DNA from 3 places in the Geodermatophilus sp. SYSU D01186 genome. Region 2 is predicted to be linked to each of the others. Evidence: riboswitches for the same ligand, from Rfam matches in the RefSeq annotation. Region 2 holds a riboswitch; each other region holds the start of a gene.
What was found. Region 2 has a riboswitch for S-adenosylmethionine ahead of ACI784_RS03865 (bifunctional o-acetylhomoserine/o-acetylserine sulfhydrylase). Riboswitches for the same ligand answer to the same signal wherever they lie in the genome.
Positions count from the first base shown of each region.

Region 1: linked by a shared signal. The riboswitch ahead of ACI784_RS06660 (aminotransferase class V-fold PLP-dependent enzyme) and the one ahead of ACI784_RS03865 (bifunctional o-acetylhomoserine/o-acetylserine sulfhydrylase) in region 2 are both predicted to bind S-adenosylmethionine.
Region 3: linked by a shared signal. The riboswitch ahead of thrC (threonine synthase) and the one ahead of ACI784_RS03865 (bifunctional o-acetylhomoserine/o-acetylserine sulfhydrylase) in region 2 are both predicted to bind S-adenosylmethionine.

Region 1 is NZ_JBJGYW010000006.1:94,358-100,513, reverse strand. It holds gene ACI784_RS06675 (cysteine dioxygenase) at 1-314, opposite strand, end outside; gene ACI784_RS06670 (NADPH-dependent FMN reductase) at 446-946, opposite strand; gene ACI784_RS06665 (LLM class flavin-dependent oxidoreductase) at 943-2,043, opposite strand; SAM riboswitch class IV at 2,272-2,387, shown strand; gene ACI784_RS06660 (aminotransferase class V-fold PLP-dependent enzyme) at 2,421-3,797, shown strand; gene ACI784_RS06655 (hypothetical protein) at 3,803-4,714, opposite strand; gene ACI784_RS06650 (sulfotransferase) at 4,783-5,763, shown strand; gene ACI784_RS06645 (beta-class carbonic anhydrase) at 5,775-6,156, shown strand, end outside.
Region 2 is NZ_JBJGYW010000003.1:233,359-239,514, reverse strand. It holds gene ACI784_RS03880 (zinc-binding dehydrogenase) at 1-951, opposite strand, end outside; partial or broken gene ACI784_RS03875 (hypothetical protein) at 942-1,064, shown strand; gene ACI784_RS03870 (hypothetical protein) at 1,148-1,285, shown strand; SAM riboswitch class IV at 1,363-1,478, shown strand; gene ACI784_RS03865 (bifunctional o-acetylhomoserine/o-acetylserine sulfhydrylase) at 1,522-2,814, shown strand; gene metX (homoserine O-acetyltransferase MetX) at 2,814-3,944, shown strand; gene ACI784_RS03855 (gamma carbonic anhydrase family protein) at 3,957-4,538, opposite strand; gene ACI784_RS03850 (uroporphyrinogen decarboxylase family protein) at 4,603-5,637, shown strand; gene gdhA (NADP-specific glutamate dehydrogenase) at 5,659-6,156, opposite strand, start outside.
Region 3 is NZ_JBJGYW010000051.1:1,217-7,372, forward strand. It holds gene ACI784_RS23715 (VOC family protein) at 1-143, shown strand, start outside; gene groL (chaperonin GroEL) at 307-1,935, opposite strand; gene ACI784_RS23725 (cold-shock protein) at 2,221-2,421, opposite strand; gene thrC (threonine synthase) at 2,624-3,925, opposite strand; SAM riboswitch class I at 3,938-4,066, opposite strand; gene ACI784_RS23735 (HAD family hydrolase) at 4,127-4,948, shown strand; gene ACI784_RS23740 (ABC transporter permease) at 4,991-5,905, opposite strand; gene ACI784_RS23745 (alpha/beta fold hydrolase) at 5,902-6,156, opposite strand, start outside.

The sequences.
Region 1 (6,156 bases), on a different contig from region 2:
AGCGCGCCGCGGACGACGGCGAACGCGCCGGCCGAGCCGCCGTGGTCGTGCAGGCCGGTGCCCTGGCCGGGCAGCCAGGAGAGCAGCCAGACCTGCGCGGCGGCCAGTTCGGGGTGCAGCGAGGGGTCGAGGGCGTCGGCGGCCAGCGCCGGGTCGAGCAGGTGGGTCCACCGGCTCTCGGCGCGGTACTCCACCAGCGCCGACCAGCGGTGCTCGGCGGCGGCGAGGGCCGCGGCCAGCGCGGCGGCCCCGGTGCGGCGGCGGGTGGGGTCGGCGTCCGGACGGCGGGCAGGGGACAGCAGGGATCGGGTCACGAGGGTCCTTCGGGGAGTGCTGGGGGTGGGCGCGGGGATCAGCGGCGGCGACATCGCGCGCTGGACACGCGCAGCAGGTCCACGGCGACGCGGCGGATGAGCCTCACCGCGCGCCCCGCGACAGGTCCACGTCAGCCGCGCCGCGCGGTCCGGGCGGCGTCGACCTGCGGGCGCGCCGCGGCCAGCCAGGCGTCCAGCGGTGCGGGGTCGTCCCAGGTCTTCTCCAGCAGGTACAGCCCGCGGGTCGGCGTGGTGGCGCCGAGCTCGACGAGGACCGGCTTGAGCAGCAGCTCGGGTGCCAGCGCGTGGGTGGGCCCGCCGCCCAGCATCAGCGGGACGGCGACGACGCCCGCGAGGTCGCCGGTGCCGATCTGGTCGAGGAACAGCTTGAGCAGGCCGGTGTAGGTGGCCTTGTAGGTGGGGCTGGCGACGACGGCGACCTCGGCCTCGCGCACCGCGGCGACCGCCTGGGCCACGGCCGGGTCGCCCCAGGCGAGCAGCCCGGCACCCAGGTCGACGACGTCGACGACGAGGTCCGGCGGGGCGTCGGTCAGCCGCTCGACGACCAGCTCGGCGGCGGAGCGGGTGCGGGAGCGGGGCTTGGGGTTGCCGACGACGGCGACGGTGGTCATGCCGCGGCCGCGTCGCGCTTCGCGACCTCCTCGCGGACCAGCGGGAGCACGTACCGGCCGACGTCGATGGCGTCGCCGAGCAGGTCGTAGCCGCGCATCGAGATGATGTCGACGCCGAGGTCGACGTAGTCCAGCAGCGCCTGGGCCACCGTCTCGGGGGTGCCGACCAGCGCGTTGGAGTTGCCCGCACCGCCGGTTGCCCGCGCGGTCGGCGTCCACAGTGCGCGGTCGAACCGCTCACCGCGGGCGGCGATCTCCAGCAGCCGCTGCGAGCCGGTGTTCTCGGGGCCGGTCAGCGGGTGCCGGCGCGAGATCGGCTGCCGCCCACCGGCGGTGCGGGCGGTGATCCGGTCGACGGTGCGGTACGCCTTCTCCCAGGCCAGCTCCTCGGTGGGGGCGATGATCGGCCGGAAGGCCACCTGGATCCGCGGCATCGTCGTCCGCCCCGCCGCACGGGCCGCCGCGTGCACGCGCTCGATCTGCGCCGCGGTCTCGGCCAGGGGCTCGCCCCACAGCGCGAAGACGTCGGCCTCGGCGCCGCCGGCGGCGTAGGCGGCCTCCGACGAGCCACCGAAGGAGACGTCGGGGCGCGGCTGCTGCACGGGGAAGGTGTCGCTCACGAAGTCGGCGAACCGGTAGTGCTCGCCGTCCCAGTCGAACGGCTCGCGGGAGGTCCAGGCCTTCTTGACGATCTGGATGTACTCGCGGGTGCGGCCGTAGCGCTGGTCCTTGGTCAGGTAGTCGCCCTCGCGCTGCTGCTCGGCGTCGGTGCCGCCGGTGATGAAGTGCACGGTCAGCCGGCCGTCGCCGATCTGGTCGAGCGTGGCGAAGGTCTTGGCGGCGAAGGTCGGGTAGCTGACGTTGGGCCGGTGGGCGAGCAGCACCTGCAGGCGCTCGGTGTGCGAGAGCAGGTACGCGGCGGCGGCCGAGGGCTCGGGGGCGCCGGAGCCGTAGGCGAACAGCACGCGGTCCCACCCCCAGTCCTCGTGGGCGCGGCCCAGGCGCAGCGTGAACTCCTTGTCGAAGCTCGCGCCGGAGCGGGGGGTGGTCTCGGAACCGTCGTTGGTGGCGGCGATGCCCAGGAACTCGATCGGCATGGTGGTCCTCACGTGGCGGGGCGGCCGCGCGCTGGACGCGGCCGGGGGAGAGATCGGGAGGGTGCCGTCAGGGACAGGTGGCCGACCAGACCCGCCCGAGGTCGACGTGGACCCGCCGGACCAGCCGCGGGGCGGCTGCGGGGGCGGTCGACAGGCTGGGCACGGGGATATCTCTACCATCTCGATCGGGTTTGACGGGAAAGCGGGTGCCGTGTCACGCTCCCGGCAGGTCAAGAGTGCCAGCGACAAGCCCCGGCTCGCTGGCCGGCAACCCTTCCTCCGCGATGGGGTGCCCCGGGTGACGACCTGGCGGGTGTGCCGACCGGCGCCCGCAAGCGCGGACCCCGTACCCGGGTCCCCGAACCGAGGAGCCCTGCGTGACCGGCGCCGTCCTGTCCCGTCCCGTCCTCCCCGCCGCCCCGGAGCGGCCGCTGCTGCCGGTCGTCGGCGCCGGCACCGAGGTGCCGCTGGTGCCCACCGGGCGGGCCCCGTACGCCGATCTGGACACCGCGGCGAGCACCCCCGCGCTGGTCGCGGTCGCCGACCGGGTGGCGGAGGCGTTGCCGCTGTACGCCAGCGTGCACCGCGGCGCGGGCTACCTCTCGCAGGTCTCGACGGCCCTGTACGAGTCCGCGCGTGACACCGTCGCCCGCTTCGTCGGCGCGCGGCCGGACGACGTCTGCGTGCTCACCCGCAACACCACCGACGCGCTCAACCTGCTGGCCGCCTCGGTCCCGGCGGGGGAGCGGGTGCTGGTGCTCGACTGCGAGCACCACGCCGACCTCCTGCCCTGGCAGCGCCGGGGGAACACCACCGTGCTCCCCACCCGGTCCACGGTCACCGCGACGCTGCGGGAGCTGGCCGCCGAGCTCGCCGCGCAGCGCCACGCCCTCGTGGCGGTCACCGGGGCGTCCAACGTCACCGGCGAGGCGCTGCCGCTGGCCGACGTCGTCGAGCTGGCGCACGCCGCCGGTGCGCGCGTGGTCGTGGACGGCGCCCAGCTCGTGCCGCACCGCCGGTTCTCCCTGGCTGCGTCCGGCGCGGACTACGTCGCCCTGTCGGGGCACAAGCTCTACGCGCCCTACGGCACCGGGGCGCTGGTCGGCCGGCGCGACTGGCTGGACACCGCCCCCGCCCACCTGGCCGGTGGCGGTGCGGTGCACGAGGTCACCGTCGAGGAGACGCGGTGGGCCGCGGCGCCGCACCGGCACGAGGGCGGGTCGCCCAACGTGCTCGGCGCGGTCGCGCTGGCCGCGGCCTGCGACGCGCTGACGGAGCTGCCCGAGGGTGCCGTGGAGGAGCACGAGCTGGCGCTGCGGGCCCGGCTGGAGGCCGGCCTCGACGCGCTCCCCGGCGTGCGGCGGCTGCGCATCTGGCCGGACTCGGCGACGCCCACCGGGGTCGTGTCGTTCACCGTCGAGGGCGCCGACCCGGGCCTGGTCGCCGCCGTCCTCTCGGCCGAGCACGGCGTCGGCGTCCGGGACGGCCGGTTCTGCGCCCACCCGCTGCTCCAGCGGCTCGGCGTGCCCGAGGGTGCCCTGCGCGCCAGCGTCGGCGTCGCCACCACGGCGGCCGACGTCGACCGGCTGCTCGCCGGCCTCGCCGCCTTCCTGGGCCGCGGGCCGGCGGTGCGCTACGCGGTACGCGAGGGCCGGTGGCAGCCGGCCGAGGACCCGCGGCCCCTGGCCGGGCTGGCCGGCGCCGACCTGCGCGCCGTCGCCCGGGGCGCAGGCTGCGGCGGGGCGGCGCGGTGACCGGCTCAGCCGGGCAGGACGACGGTGCGCAGCTCGTGGGCGCCGTCGGCGCGGGTGGCCTCGTAGAACCAGCGGGCGCCGCCGCCGGGCAGGGCCACCGCGTCGGCGTAGCGCAGGCCGCCCGGGGCGTGCGGGCTCTGCAGCAGCGGCCCGCCGGGGGCGGCGCGGAACCGCCCGTCGCCGTCGGCGTGCGCGAGGCCGGTGCGCTCCTCCCAGTTCTCCGCCGCGGTGGCGCGGCCGTCGTACAGCGCCCAGCTGCGGTCGCCGTCCAGCACGACGGCGGCGAACCGCACCCCGCGGGCGTCCCAGCTGCCCGGCGTGCCGGCCAGGGCGGTGCCCTGCCAGCTCCAGTCGACGCCGTCGTCGCTGGTGGCGTGCTCGGTGGTCATGCGGTCGGTGGCGTCCGGATCGTCGAGCGGGTGGACGCTGGCCCACAGGTGCCACCGGCGTCCGTCGTGCCGCAGGACCGGGTCCTTCACGGCCTCGGCGTCGCTGCCCGGCAGCACGGTGCGCGGGGTCGCCGTCGCCAGCTCCTCGACGGTGCCGGCCTCCAGCAGGTCGACCCGCCAGTGCTTGGTCCCCGGCGTCGCGCAGCTGACGTAGAGCCGCCAGCGGCCCTCGGGCGTGTGCACCAGCGCCGGACGCTCCAGCGACTCGGCCCCGAACGCGTCCTTGCCCACGCCCACGACCGGGGTGAACCGCACCCCGTCGTCCGAGCGGGCGACGACGTTGGCGAAACCACGGCCCTCGCCCACCGGCCGCCGCAGCCGGTAGGCCAGCCACCACGTCCCGTCGACCAGCTGGGCCGACGGACCGCCGGCCCACGAGCCGGGGCGGGGGTCCTCCGGGGCCAGCACCACCTCGGCGTCGGCCCAGAACCGGTGCGGGTCAGGGAGGGGGACGGCGTTGTCGGGCACGCGGCGGCTCCGGTCTCGGGCGAGGGGGACGCCGCTCAGTGTGCACACCGCTCGAGGAAGGAGTCCGCATGAGCGGCCGACTGCCGCAGTTCGTCATCGCCGGGGCACCCAAGGCCGGGACGACGGCGCTGCACGCCGCCCTGGCCACGCACCCGGGGCTGTACCTGGCGCCGGTCAAGGAGCCGAAGTACTACCTGACTGACGGCCGGCCGCCGCCGCGCAGCGGGCAGCGCGGCCCCGGCGACGCGCACAGCGCCCGGGAGTGGATCTGGCGTCGGGAGGAGTACCTCGCGCTGTTCGACGCCGCTCCCGACGACGCCGTCCGCGGCGAGAGCACGCCGTTCTACCTGTACGACCACCAGGCCCAGGAACGGCTCGTCGCCGACGTCCCCGCCGTCAAGGTGGTCGTGGTCGTGCGCGACCCGGTGGACCGGGCGTGGTCGAACTGGGTGCACCTGCGGGCCGACGGGCTGGAGCCGGTCGCCGACTTCCTCACCGCCGTCCGGCTGGAGCAGCAGCGCATCGCCGAGGGCTACGCCCCGTTCTGGCACTACCGGGGCCTGGGCCGGTACGGCGAGCAGGTGCGCGACCTGTACCGGCTCCTGCCGCGCGAGCAGGTGTTCCTGCTGCGGTACCGGCAGCTGGTCGACACCCCGCGCGAGACGCTGGACCGGGTCAGCACGTTCCTCGGCGTCGAGCCGGGGGTCGCCCACACGGTGGCCCCCGAGAACGTCAAGCCGTACGTCGCCGACACCCCGCGGTACCGGGCGCTCGCCCGCGCCGTCCGCGCCGGGGCGGCACTGGGCGCCTACGCGCCGCCGCAGGTCTGGCGGCAGGCGAGCCGGCCGCTGGTCGCCGCGCTGCACGCCGGGAGGGCGCCGCGCCCGGAGATGCCGGTCGAGGTCCGGCGCGAGGTGCTCGGGCCGCTGCTGGAGGACATCGCGCTGCTCGAGGAGCTGACCGGCGAGTCCTTCGCCGACTGGAAGGGCGACACCGGCCGGGGGGACTTCCGCTCCCGGTCGTCCGGAACCGCACCCATCCCCCGGTAGAGGAGAGACCGATGTCCGTCACCGACGAGTTGCTCGCCGCCAACGCCCGCTACGCCGAGGGCTTCTCCGGCCCGCTCCCGCTGCCGCCGTCGCGGTCGGTCGCCGTGGTGGCCTGCATGGACGCCCGCCTCGACGTGTACCGCGCGCTCGGGCTGGCCGAGGGCGAGGCGCACGTCATCCGCAACGCCGGCGGCGTCGTCACCGACGACGAGATCCGCTCGCTGGCGATCAGCCAGCGGCTGCTCGGCACGCGGGAGATCGTGCTGGTCCACCACACCGACTGCGGGATGCTGACCTTCACCGACGAGGACTTCCGCACCTCGGTCGAGCAGGACTGCGGCATTCGCCCGCACTGGCACTCCGAGGCCTTTCCCGAGCTGGAGGACGACGTCC
Region 2 (6,156 bases):
CTGCGGGGCCAGCCGGCCGGCGGCGATGAGTCCGAGCAGCTCCGGATAGGCGTGCGCGGCCATGCCGTGGCTGCCCAGCACCTGCAGCTCGCGAGCGATGACCAGCTCCATGGGCACGGCCGGGCGGCCCTGCGCGGGAGGCAGCAACCCGACCTGCACGTGCCGTCCGCGCGGGCGCAGGCAGCGGACCGAGTTCTCGCAGGTGGCCGCCGCTCCCAGGGCGTCCAGCGACACGTGCGCGCCACCCCCGGTCAGCTCGGCGACCGTGGCCGCGACGTCCTCCGCCACCCCACCCGTCCCGCCGCCGTCCACCGTGTGCTCGGCACCCAGCGCGCGGGCGAGGTCCAGCGCCGCCGGGGAGACGTCGACGGCGACGACCCGGGCGCCGGCGGCCACCGCCACCTGCACCGCCGAGAGCCCGACGCCGCCGCAGCCGTGCACGGCGACCCACTCCCCGGCCCGCACCGCGGCGACCTGCACGACCGCGCGGAAGGCGGTGGCGTACCGGCAGCCCAGGCTCGCCGCGGTCACGTCGTCGAGCCCGTCGGGCAGCCCGACCAGGTTGACGTCGGCGGCGTCGAGGGCGACGTACTCCGCCAGCGACCCCCAGTGGGTGAAGCCGGGCTGCGTCTGGTGCGGGCAGACCTGGTGCTCCCCCGCGGCGCACTGCGGGCAGCGGCCGCAGGCGTTGACGAACGGCACGGTCACCCGGTCCCCGGCCCGCCACCGGCGCACGCCCGGCCCGACGGCCGCGACGGTGCCGGCCAGCTCGTGGCCGGGCACGTGCGGCAGGACGACGTCGGGGTCGTGGCCCTGCCAGGCGTGCCAGTCGCTGCGGCAGATGCCGCTCGCCCCCACCCGGACGACGACGCCACCGGGCGCCGGGTCGGGCACGGGCACCTCCTGCACGGTCAGCGGGCCGCCGAAGGACTCGAACACCAGTGCGCGCACGCGGGCAGCCTGCCGCACCGCCGGTCCAGGCCCGAGACGAGGCCGACAAGCGGCGGCCCGCGGTGATCGTGAGCAACGACCGCGCCAACGCCGCGGCCGCACGCTCGGGCCGTGGGGTGGTGACCGTCGTCCCGGTGACCAGCAACACGGCCCGCGTCTTCCCCTTCCAGACCGTGTCACCGGCTCGCGGGACCGGTTGCGCGTCGACTCGAAGGCCCAGGCCGAACGGGTGCGCTCCGTCGCGATCGAGCGCATCGGGCCGGCCCTGGGCCGCGTACCGGGCGAGCTGATGGCCGCGCTCGACGACGCCCTGCGCCTGCACCTCCAGCTGTAGCGGGGCCGGCCCGGGCACCGCCCACGTGCTGAGACGGGTGTTCCTCGTGGTGGAGTGGCTGCCTAGGATCGCGACTGGCTCACGAGAGGCAGTGGAAAGCACCTGGCTGGCTGCCCGGCAACCTCGACTCCGTCCGAGGTGCTCCAGGGGAAGAGCCGGCCCGACGGCGCCCGCCGCCGGGCAAGGACGGAGGTCCCCGTGCGCCGCGGGGTCTCCCGACGAGAGGAGACCGGCGCATGACCGACCCGCAGAGCTGGAGCTTCGAGACCCGGCAGATCCACGCCGGCACCAGCCCCGACCCGACGACCGGGGCCCGCGCGCTGCCGATCTACGCCACCACGAGCTACCAGTTCCGCGACGCCCAGCACGCCGCCGACCTGTTCGCGCTGGCCGAGATGGGCAACATCTACACGCGGATCATGAACCCGACGCAGGACGCGCTCGAGCAGCGCGTGGCATCTCTGGAGGGCGGCGTCGCGGCGCTCGCGGTCTCCAGCGGGCAGGCGGCGGAGACCCTCGCGATCCTCAACATCGCCGAGGCCGGCAGCCACGTCGTCGCCTCCGCCTCCCTGTACGGCGGCACCTACAACCTGCTGCACCACTCGCTGCCGAAGCTGGGCATCACCGTTTCCTTCGTCGAGGACCCCGACGACCCCGAGAACTGGCAGTCGCTGGTGCGGGAGAACACCAAGGCGTTCTACGCCGAGACCATCGGCAACCCGAAGGGCGACGTCCTCGACATCAGCGCGGTGGCGGAGATGGCGCACCGCAACGGCGTCCCGCTGATCGTCGACAACACCATCGCCACGCCGTACCTCATCCGCCCCATCGAGTTCGGCGCGGACGTCGTCGTCCACTCGGCGACGAAGTACCTCGGCGGGCACGGCACGGCGATCGCCGGCCTGATCGTCGACGCGGGCACCTTCGACTGGACCGGCGGGAAGTTCCCCGGCTTCACCGAGCCCGACCCGACCTACCACGGCGTGGTCTACGCCGACCTCGGTGCGCCGGCCTACGCGCTCAAGGCCCGGGTGCAGCTGCTGCGCGACCTCGGCCCGGCGATCTCGCCGTTCAACGCCTTCCTGGTGGTGCAGGGCATCGAGACGCTGTCGCTGCGCATGGAGCGGCACGTGGCCAACACCCAGCGGGTCGCGGAGTTCCTCGAGGCCCACGACGCCGTCGACCGGGTCAACTACCCGGGCCTGGCCTCCTCGCCGTGGCACGCGGCCCAGCAGAAGTACGCGCCGCGCGGCGCGGGCGCCGTCCTGACCTTCGAGCTGCACGGCGGCGTCGAGGCCGGCAAGCGGTTCGTCGACGCGCTGGAGCTGCACAGTCACGTGGCCAACATCGGCGACGTGCGCAGCCTGGTCATCCACCCGGCGTCGACGACGCACTCGCAGCTGACCCCGGAGGAGCAGCTGACCACCGGCGTCACCCCGGGCCTGGTGCGGCTGGCCGTCGGCCTCGAGGGCATCGACGACATCCTGGCCGACCTGGAGGCCGGCTTCCGCGCCGCGAAGGAGGCCTGATGGACGGCGGGGCCCCGGTCGGGCAGGTCGCTGCCCCCTGGGCCCCGCCGCACCCCGGTGGCTGGCGGGACGGCGACCCGGCCGGGGACCGGCGCTTCCTCGACCTGCCGGGGCCGTTCGCCCTGGAGCGCGGCGGGACCCTCCCCGCGGTGCGGGTCGCCTACGAGACGTGGGGCCGGCTGGACCCCGACGGCGGCAACGCCGTCCTCGTCGAGCACGCGCTCACCGGCGACAGCCACGTCGCCGGCCCGGCCGGGCCGGGGCACCCCACCCCGGGCTGGTGGGAGGGGCTGGTCGGCCCGGGCGCGCCGCTGGACACCGACCCGCTGTTCGTCGTCTGCGCCAACGTCCTCGGCGGCTGCCAGGGGACCACCGGCCCGTCGTCCACCGCACCGGACGGCGCCCCCTACGGGTCCCGCTTCCCGGCCGTCACCGTGTCCGACCAGGTGCGGGTGGAGGCGGCGGTCGCCGACGCCCTCGGCATCGGCCGGTGGACGGCGGTGCTCGGCGGCTCGATGGGCGGCATGCGGGCGCTGGAGTGGGCGGTCGCCCTGCCCGAGCGGGTCGGGGCGCTGCTGTTCCTGGCCTCCGGGGCCGTGGCGACCGCCGACCAGCTCGGCACCCAGACCACCCAGCAGGCGGCGATCCTCAGCGACCCCGCGTGGGCCGGCGGCGACTACCTCCCCGGCCCCGGCCCGGTCGCCGGCCTCGGCGTCGCCCGGCGGATCGCGCACCTGACCTACCGCAGCGCGCTGGAGCTCGACGCACGCTTCGGCACCACCGTCCAGGACGACGGCCGCTACGCCGTCGCCTCCTACCTCGACCACCACGCCGACAAGCTGGCCCGCCGCTTCGACGCCGGCAGCTACGTGGTGCTCACCGAGAGCATGAACCGGTGGGACGTCGGCCGCGGCCGGGGCGGGGTCGAGGCGGCCCTGTCGCGGGTCACCGCGCGCGCGGTGGTGGCCGGCGTCGACACCGACCGGCTCTACCCGCTCGCGCTGCAGCAGCAGGTGGCCGACGGCCTCGGCGTCCCCTTGCAGGTGATCCCGTCGCCGTACGGGCACGACGGCTTCCTCATCGAGATCGACGCCGTCGGCGCGCTGGTGCGGGAGCTGCTGGGCACCTGACGCGCCCGCCTCTCAGTCGGCGAAGTCGTCCCCCGGCACCGCGCCTGCGGGCGGCAGCGGCTGGCGGACCACCGGCCGCACCCGGCGCGCCGCGGGCAGTCTGTCGGTGTAGCTGGCGGCATTGCCGCGGATGTGGGCGAGGTCGTCGTCGGTCGCCTGGCGGATCACCTTCGCCGGGATGCCGGCGACCAGCGAGCCCGCCGGCACCTCGGTGCCCTGGGTGACGACCGCACCGGCGGCGACGATCGACCCGGACCCGATGTGCGAGCCGTTCATCACCACGCTGCCCATGCCGACCAGGACGTCGTCATCGACCCGGGCGCCGTGCAGCACCACGTTGTGGCCGACGGTGACGCCGCGGCCGATCACCAGGGGGAAGCCGGGATCGGAGTGCAGCGTGCAGCCGTCCTGCACGTTCGAGCCCTCGCCGATCTCGATGACCTCGTGGTCGGCCCGCGCGACCGCGCCGTACCAGATGCTCGATCGCGGGCCCATCGTCACGGCCCCGACGACGACCGCCGTCGGTGCGACGAAGGCCTCCTCGTCGATCTTGGGGGCGCCGAAGTCCAGCTGTGCGATGTAGTTCTCGGCCACGAGGGTCAGCACAGCACAGTGGGGCCGTGCGCGCAGCGTCCGGACGCACGGCAGACTCCACCGCATGGTCGCCGCGCTGCCGCCCCTGCCCACGTCCATCGTCGGGAGCCTCCCGCAGCCCGGCTGGCTGATCGACCACGACAAGCTGGCCCACCAGTTCCCCCCGCGGGTGCGCGCCAAGGAGCTGTGGCGGGTGGCCCCGGCCCAGCTGGAGGAGGCGCAGGACGACGCGACGCTGCTCGCCGTCCGTGCGCAGGAGGAGGCCGGGCTCGACATCCTGACCGACGGCGAGCAGCGCCGGGAGTCCTACTCCAACCACTTCGCCACCGCGCTGCACGGGGTGGACGTCGACGACCCGGGCACCGTGCTCAACCGCTCGGGGCAGCCGATCCCCGTGCCCCGCGTGGTCGGTGACATCACCCGCCGCGAGCCGATCCAGGCCCGCGACGTGCGGTTCCTGCGCGCGGCCACCGACCGGACGGTGAAGATCACGCTGCCGGGGCCGTTCACCATGGCCCAGCAGGCCCAGGACGACCACTACGGCGACGACCGGGCGCTCGCCCTGGCCTACGCCGACGTCGTCCGCGCGGAGATCGCCGACCTGTTCGCCGCCGGCGCCGACATCGTGCAGATCGACGAGCCGTGGCTGCAGGCGCGTCCCGAGGTCGCCCGCCGCTACGGCGCCGAGGCGGTCACCCGCGCCGTCGAGGGCGCCGCCGGGCCGGTGCACCTGCACCTGTGCTTCGGCTACGCCGCGATGGTCTCCGAGCGGCCGGAGGGCTACTCGTTCCTCCCCGAGCTGGCCGACACCCCGGTCGACGCGGTGTCGGTGGAGACCGCCCAGTCGCACCTGGACCCGGCCCAGCTGCGGCCGCTGCGCGGCAAGGGGATCGCCCTCGGCGTGCTGGACCTGTCGACCCCCGAGGTGGAGACGCCGCAGGTCGTCGCCGACCGCGTGCGCCGCGCGCTGGACGACGTCGACGTCGAGCGGCTGGTGCTCACCAGCGACTGCGGCCTCAAGTACCTGCCCCGCGCGTCGGCCGAGGGCAAGATGCGCGCCCTGGCCGATGCCGCCAGCCTGCTGCGCGCGGAGCTCTGACCGCGGGGCCCGCTGCCCGCCTCACACCAGTCCGTGGGCGTGCACCGCCTCGGCCACCTCGAGGAAGCCGGCGACGTTCGCGCCCAGGACGAGGTCGCCGGGCGAGCCGTACTCCTCGGCCGTGGCGGAGCAGCGGGCGTGGATGTCGCGCATGATCGCCTCCAGCCGCGCCTCGGTGTACTCGAAGGTCCAGCGGTCGCGGGAGGCGTTCTGCTGCATCTCCAGCGCCGAGGTCGCCACCCCGCCGGCGTTGGCCGCCTTGCCCGGGGCGAAGCCGATCCCGGCGTCGCGGAAGACCCGCACGGCCTCCGGCGTCGAGGGCATGTTCGCGCCCTCGACGACGTACCGGCACCCGTTGCGGGCGAGGACCGCGGCCGCGTCGCCGTCCAGCTCGTTCTGCGTCGCACTGGGGACGGCGATGTCGCAGGGGACGTCCCAGATGCGGCCGCCCGCGACGAACGACGCCGTCGCCACCCGCTCGGCGTAGTCGCTGATCCGCCCGCGCTCGACCTCCTTGAC
Region 3 (6,156 bases), on a different contig from region 2:
TGCACCTGGACGTCGTCGGCGACACCGCCGCCCTCGTGGCCGCCGGCGCCACCCTGCTGCGGGCCAAGGACGACGAGGTCGCGTGGGACGTGCTCGCCGACCCGGAGGGCAACGAGTTCTGCTGCTTCGCCGCGGAAGGCTGAGGCCCCCTCCGCGAGATCGGCGATCTCGTGGCGATCAGCCCCACCGGACCCACGAGATCGGCGATCTCGTGGGTTCCACAGGCGGTCCGGAACGCCGACAGGGGCGGCCCGCCGAAGCGGACCGCCCCTGCCGGGCAGTGCTGGTACTACGCGAGGGCGGGACTCAGAAGTCCATGCCGCCCATGCCGCCGTCGGCGCCCGGCATGGCCGGAGCGGCCTTCTCCGGCTTGTCGGCGATGACGGCCTCGGTGGTGAGGAAGAGCGCCGCGATGGAGGCGGCGTTCTGCAGCGCCGAGCGGGTCACCTTGGCGGGGTCGATGATCCCGTTGGCGACCAGGTCCACGTACTCGCCGGAGGCGGCGTTGAGGCCCCAGCCGGTGTCGGAGTTGCGCACCTTCTCCGCGACGACGCCACCCTCGAGGCCGGCGTTGACGGCGATCTGCTTCAGCGGCGCCTCGAGCGCGACGCGCACGATGTTGGCACCGGTGGCCTCGTCACCCTCGAGCTCGAGCTTGTCGAACGCGACGGCGGTGGCCTGCGCCAGGGCGACGCCACCACCGGCGACGATGCCCTCCTCGACGGCGGCCTTGGCGTTGCGCACCGCGTCCTCGATGCGGTGCTTGCGCTCCTTGAGCTCGACCTCGGTCGCGGCACCGGCCTTGATGACGGCGACGCCACCGGCCAGCTTGGCCAGGCGCTCCTGCAGCTTCTCGCGGTCGTAGTCGGAGTCCGACTTCTCGATCTCGGCGCGGATCTGGTTGACCCGGCCGGCGATCTGGTCGCTGTCGCCGGCGCCCTCGACGATCGTCGTCTCGTCCTTGGTGACGACGACCTTGCGGGCGCGGCCCAGCAGCTCGGTGCCGGCGGACTCCAGCTTGAGGCCGACCTCCTCGCTGATGACCTGGCCCCCGGTGAGGATGGCGATGTCGGTCAGCATGGCCTTGCGGCGGTCACCGAAGCCGGGGGCCTTCACCGCGAGGGACTTGAAGGTGCCGCGGATCTTGTTGACCACCAGGGTCGCCAGGGCCTCGCCCTCGACGTCCTCGGCGATGATCGCCAGCGGCTTGCCCGACTGCATGACCTTCTCCAGCAGCGGGAGCAGGTCCTTCACCGAGCTGATCTTGCTGTTGACGACGAGCACGTACGGGTCGTCGAGGACGGCCTCCATGCGCTCGGCGTCGGTGACGAAGTAGGGCGAGATGTAGCCCTTGTCGAAGCGCATGCCCTCGGTGAGCTCGAGCTCGAGCCCGAAGGTGTTGCTCTCCTCGACGGTGATGACGCCTTCCTTGCCGACCTTGTCCATCGCCTCGGCGATGAGCTCGCCGATGGCCGGGTCAGCGGCGGAGATCGACGCGGTGGCGGCGATCTGCTCCTTGGTCTCGACGTCCTTGGCGGTCGAGAGGAGGTACTCGGTGACCGACTCGACGGCCTTCTCGATGCCCTTCTTCAGGGCCATCGGGTTGGCGCCGGCGGCGACGTTGCGCAGACCCTCGCGGACGAGCGCCTGGGCCAGCACGGTGGCGGTGGTGGTGCCGTCACCGGCGACGTCGTCGGTCTTCTTGGCGACCTCCTTGACCAGCTCGGCGCCGATCTTCTCCCACGGGTCCTCGAGCTCGATCTCCTTGGCGATGCTCACACCATCGTTGGTGATGGTGGGGGCACCCCACTTCTTCTCGAGGACGACGTTGCGGCCCTTGGGGCCGAGGGTCACCTTGACGGCGTCGGCGAGGGTGTTCATGCCCCGCTCGAGGCCGCGGCGAGCCTCTTCCTCGAAGGCGATCATCTTGGCCATGTGGTGATGTCCTCCATGCATGGATCGCTGCACGGCCGGGTTCGGCGCCCGCGACGGACGACACCGGTGGTGCGGGCACTCCGTCGGCCCGCGCACCAGCGCCTCACCGCATCCGACCTGATTGGCACTCGGCACTGTCGAGTGCCAATCGAGAGTCTGGCACTCGCCCCTGCCGAGTGCAAGAACGGGTGGGGAGGAGGCCGCTGTTCCCGCGGATCCGGGAGGACGACGGAGGCCCGGTCCCCCCGCAGGGTGACCGGGCCTCCGTGTGTCTCGCGGTGGTTCTCAGGCGACGCGGACGGCGTCGGCCTGCGGACCCTTCTCGCCCTGGACGACCTCGAAGGTGACCCGCTGGCCCTCGTCGAGGCTCTTGTACCCGTCCATCTGGATGGCCGAGTAGTGGACGAAGACGTCCTGGCCGCCGTCGACGGCGATGAAGCCGAAGCCCTTCTCGGCGTTGAACCACTTCACGGTGCCCTGTGCCACGTGTGCTCCCACGTTTCGTGCGTGCGGACGACCCCCGCGAACCAGGAGGCCGGGTCTAGCTCTTCCGCCCGCCGAACACGAACGTGGAACTGAAACCGCGGGAGAACGTACAGCACGAAACGCGTGGTGAGAGCAAACTCACGCACGCGTCACCCCGGATCGGGGGACACCCACCGACCCGGACGGTGCCGACCCTACGCGGTCAGCCGATGAGGCCCGCGGCCCGCACCGACTTCAGCGAGGGCTCGACGACGTGCGTCGGCCCCACCACCGGCTCGAGCGGGTCGAGGGTCTTGAGGCCCTCGCCGGTGTTGAGGACGACGGTCTCCTTGGCCGGGTCCAGCCGGCCGTCCTCGACCAGCTGGCGCAGCACCGCGACGGTGACCCCGCCGGCGGTCTCGGCGAAGACGCCGGTGGTGCGGGCCAGGTCGCGGATGCCCTGGACGATCTGCTCGTCACCGACCCGGCCCACCGATCCGCCGGTGCGGCGGATGGCGTCGAGGGCGTAGGGGCCGTCGGCGGGGTTGCCGATGTTCAGCGACTTCGCGATGCCGGTCGGCTTCACCGGCTTGACGACGTCCCACCCGTTGTCGAAGGCGGTGGCGATCGGGTCGCAGCCGGCCGACTGGGCGCCGAAGATCGTCCACTCGGAGGCCTCGACGATGCCGGCGGCGGTGAGCTCGCGGAAGGCCTTGTCCACCTTGGTCAACAGCGACCCGGACGCCATGGGGATGACCACCTGGGCCGGGATCCGCCAGCCGAGCTGCTCGGCGATCTCGTACCCCATCGTCTTGGAGCCCTCGGCGTAGTAGGGCCGGACGTTCTGGTTGACGAACGCGGTGTCCTCGAACTCGTCGGTCTCGGCGAGCTCGCTGGTCAGCCGGTTGACGTCGTCGTAGGAGCCCTCGACGGCGACCAGCGTCTGGCCGTAGACGGCGGACTGCACCACCTTGCCCGGCTCCAGGTCGGCGGGGATGAAGACGAACGAGGGCAGCCCCACGCGGGCGGCGTGCGCGGCGACCGAGTTGGCCAGGTTGCCCGTGGAGGCAGCGGCGATCTTGGTGTAGCCCAGCTTCTTGGCGGCGGTGGCGGCGAGGCTGACCACGCGGTCCTTGAACGAGTGAGTGGGGTTGGCGGAGTCGTCCTTCACCCAGAGCCCGCCGGTGAGGCCCAGCTCGGCGGCGAGCCGGTCGGCGCGCACCAGCGGGGTCAGGCCCGGGTCCAGCGAGACGCGCGAGGCCGGGTCGTGGCCCACCGGCAGCAGGGCGACGTAGCGCCAGATGTTCTGCGGGCCGGCCTCGATCTGCTCCCGGGTGACCGCCCGCATCACCGCCGGGTCGTAGTCGACCTCGAGCGGGCCGAAGCACTCGGCGCAGGCGTGCTCGGCGATCAGGCCGAAGGTGGCGCCGCAGTTGCGACACACCAGCCCGCGGGCGGGGTTCTGCGGGATCGGGCCACCGCCGGACGAGTCGGCCTGGACGGAACCGGGAGCGGTCAGGGTCATGCGACGACTACCTCCTCATCTTCCCCACCCCGGGCCGTCGAGCCGGGTGGGACGGAATTGGCACCTTCCGCTGTGCGAGCGCACAGACGGCGGTTGCCGGGGCTTCGTCGGGCCGTGTCCCTCTGCCCCTCTGGATGAGTGGAACGCCGTCGACTCTACCCACGTGGGCAGCGCCCCAGGGGGCCGGGCCAGGATGGGCCGGTGAGCACGCGCGTCGTCTACACCGACCTCGACGGCACGATGGTCGGCCCGCGGGGCTCCTTCTGGCACACCGCGAGCCGCGACCTCACCGCCTCGCCGGCCACCGCGCTGCTCGACCTGCACCGCGCCGGGGTGGAGTTGGTGCTGGTGAGCGGGCGGACCTACGAGCAGGTCGTGGAGGCGGCGCGGATCTTCGCCGCGGACGGCGCGATCGCCGAGCTCGGCTCGGTGGTCAGCTGGGACGCCGGGCGCAGCGTGCACCACCTCACCGGCGACCTGCCCGCGGAGTACGCCGACCAGGCCCCGATGGACGTGATGGAGCGGCTGGGCGTGGTCGACACGCTGCTGGCCCGCCACGCCGGCCGGCTGGAGTGGCACGCGCCCTGGCACACCACCCACCGCACCGACGCGCTGCTGCGGGGCCGGGTCGACCCGCTGGCGGTGGACGCCGAGCTGGCCGCGATGGGAGCCGGCTGGCTGACGCTGAAGGACAACGGCTCGATCCCGGCGACGGGCCGCATGACCCTGGCGCCCGAGGCGCTGCCGCCGCGGGTCTACCACCTGATGCCGCGCGGCATCTCAAAGGGCGCGGCGATCGCCTGGGACCTCGAGCGCCGCGGCCTCACCCCCGCCGACGCGGTGGCGATCGGCGACAGCGTGAGCGACCTGGAGATGGCGCCGGCGGTGGAGCGGTTGTGGATCACCGCGAACGGGGCCACGGTCGACGGGATGGCCGACCTGCTGGCCGCCGTCCCCAACGTGACCGTCACCGACGCGCCGATGGGCGAAGGCTGGGCCCAGGCCGTCCGCGCGAGCCTCTAGCGGAGGCTGGGAGCGCAGGTTTCCTGCGCTCCCAGCCTCCGCTCAGGAGGTGACGTCGCGGCGGGCGAAGTGGCGGAAGGCCAGCGCCGTGAAGACCGCCGCGTAGACCAGCGACTGGACGACGCCGCGGAAGAGGTCCCCCGAGTCGACCGGGGTCTGCAGCAGGTCGGTCCAGGCGAACTCCTCCGCCGTGGGGAACCAGTCCCGGATCGAGCCCAGCTGCTCCACCTGGTCGAGGATCGCGAAGACGAACATCGTGAACACCGCGCCCCCGACGGCGGCCAGCGGGGCGTCGGTGATCGTGGAGAACCAGAACGCCAGGGTGCCCACGACCAGCAGGTGGACGGCGAGGTACCCGACCATGCCGGCCAGCCGCAGGAGCCCCTCCCCCTGCGGCAGGGTCACCCCGACCGGGGTCTGGATGGCCTCGAACCCGAACGCGATGCCGCCGGCGACCAGCCCGACCAGGACGAGGGTCAGCAGGGCGCCGACCGACAGCACCAGCGCCGCGTACCACTTCTGCCGGAGCAGCCGCATGCGCGGCACCGGGGTGGCCAGCGTGTAGCGCAACGACCCCCACTGCGCCTCGGCGGCCACGGTGTCGCCGAAGAACAGCGCGTAGACGACGACCAGGAAGAAGCTCGTCGTCGCGAAGAGCACGAACAGGGTGAAGTTCAGCCCGCTGGACGTGGCGACGTCGACCAGGTTGAGCCGGTCGTTCTCCGCGGCCTCCTCGCTGGCGCCCAGCTGCAGGGCGGCGATCAGGACCAGCGGCAGCGCCACCATGAGCGCGAGGACGCCGATGGTGCGCCGCCGCTTGAACTGCCGCCGCAGCTCGACCGACAGCCGCAGGGTGCGCTCGGGCCGGTAGCCGGCCACCGCCCCGGTGGGCTGCACGTGGCCCTCGGCCGGGACGGCCGACCGGGCCAGGTCCTCCGCCGCTCGCTGCGTCGTCATGACTCCCCCACCAGCGCCAGGAAGGCGTCCTCGAGCCGACGGCGCGGCGTGAACTGGTCGACCTCGATGCCCTCGGCCACCAGGGCCTGCAGCGCCCGTGCCCGGCTGGTGCCGTCCAGCTCGGCCACCAGCCCCTCGTCGGTGCGGCCGGCGGTCACCCCGGGCAGCGCCTCCAGGGCGGCGATCGCCCGGTCGGTGTCGGCGTCGTCGGCCAGGCCGACGAGCACCGCGCCACCGACGCCGACGATCTC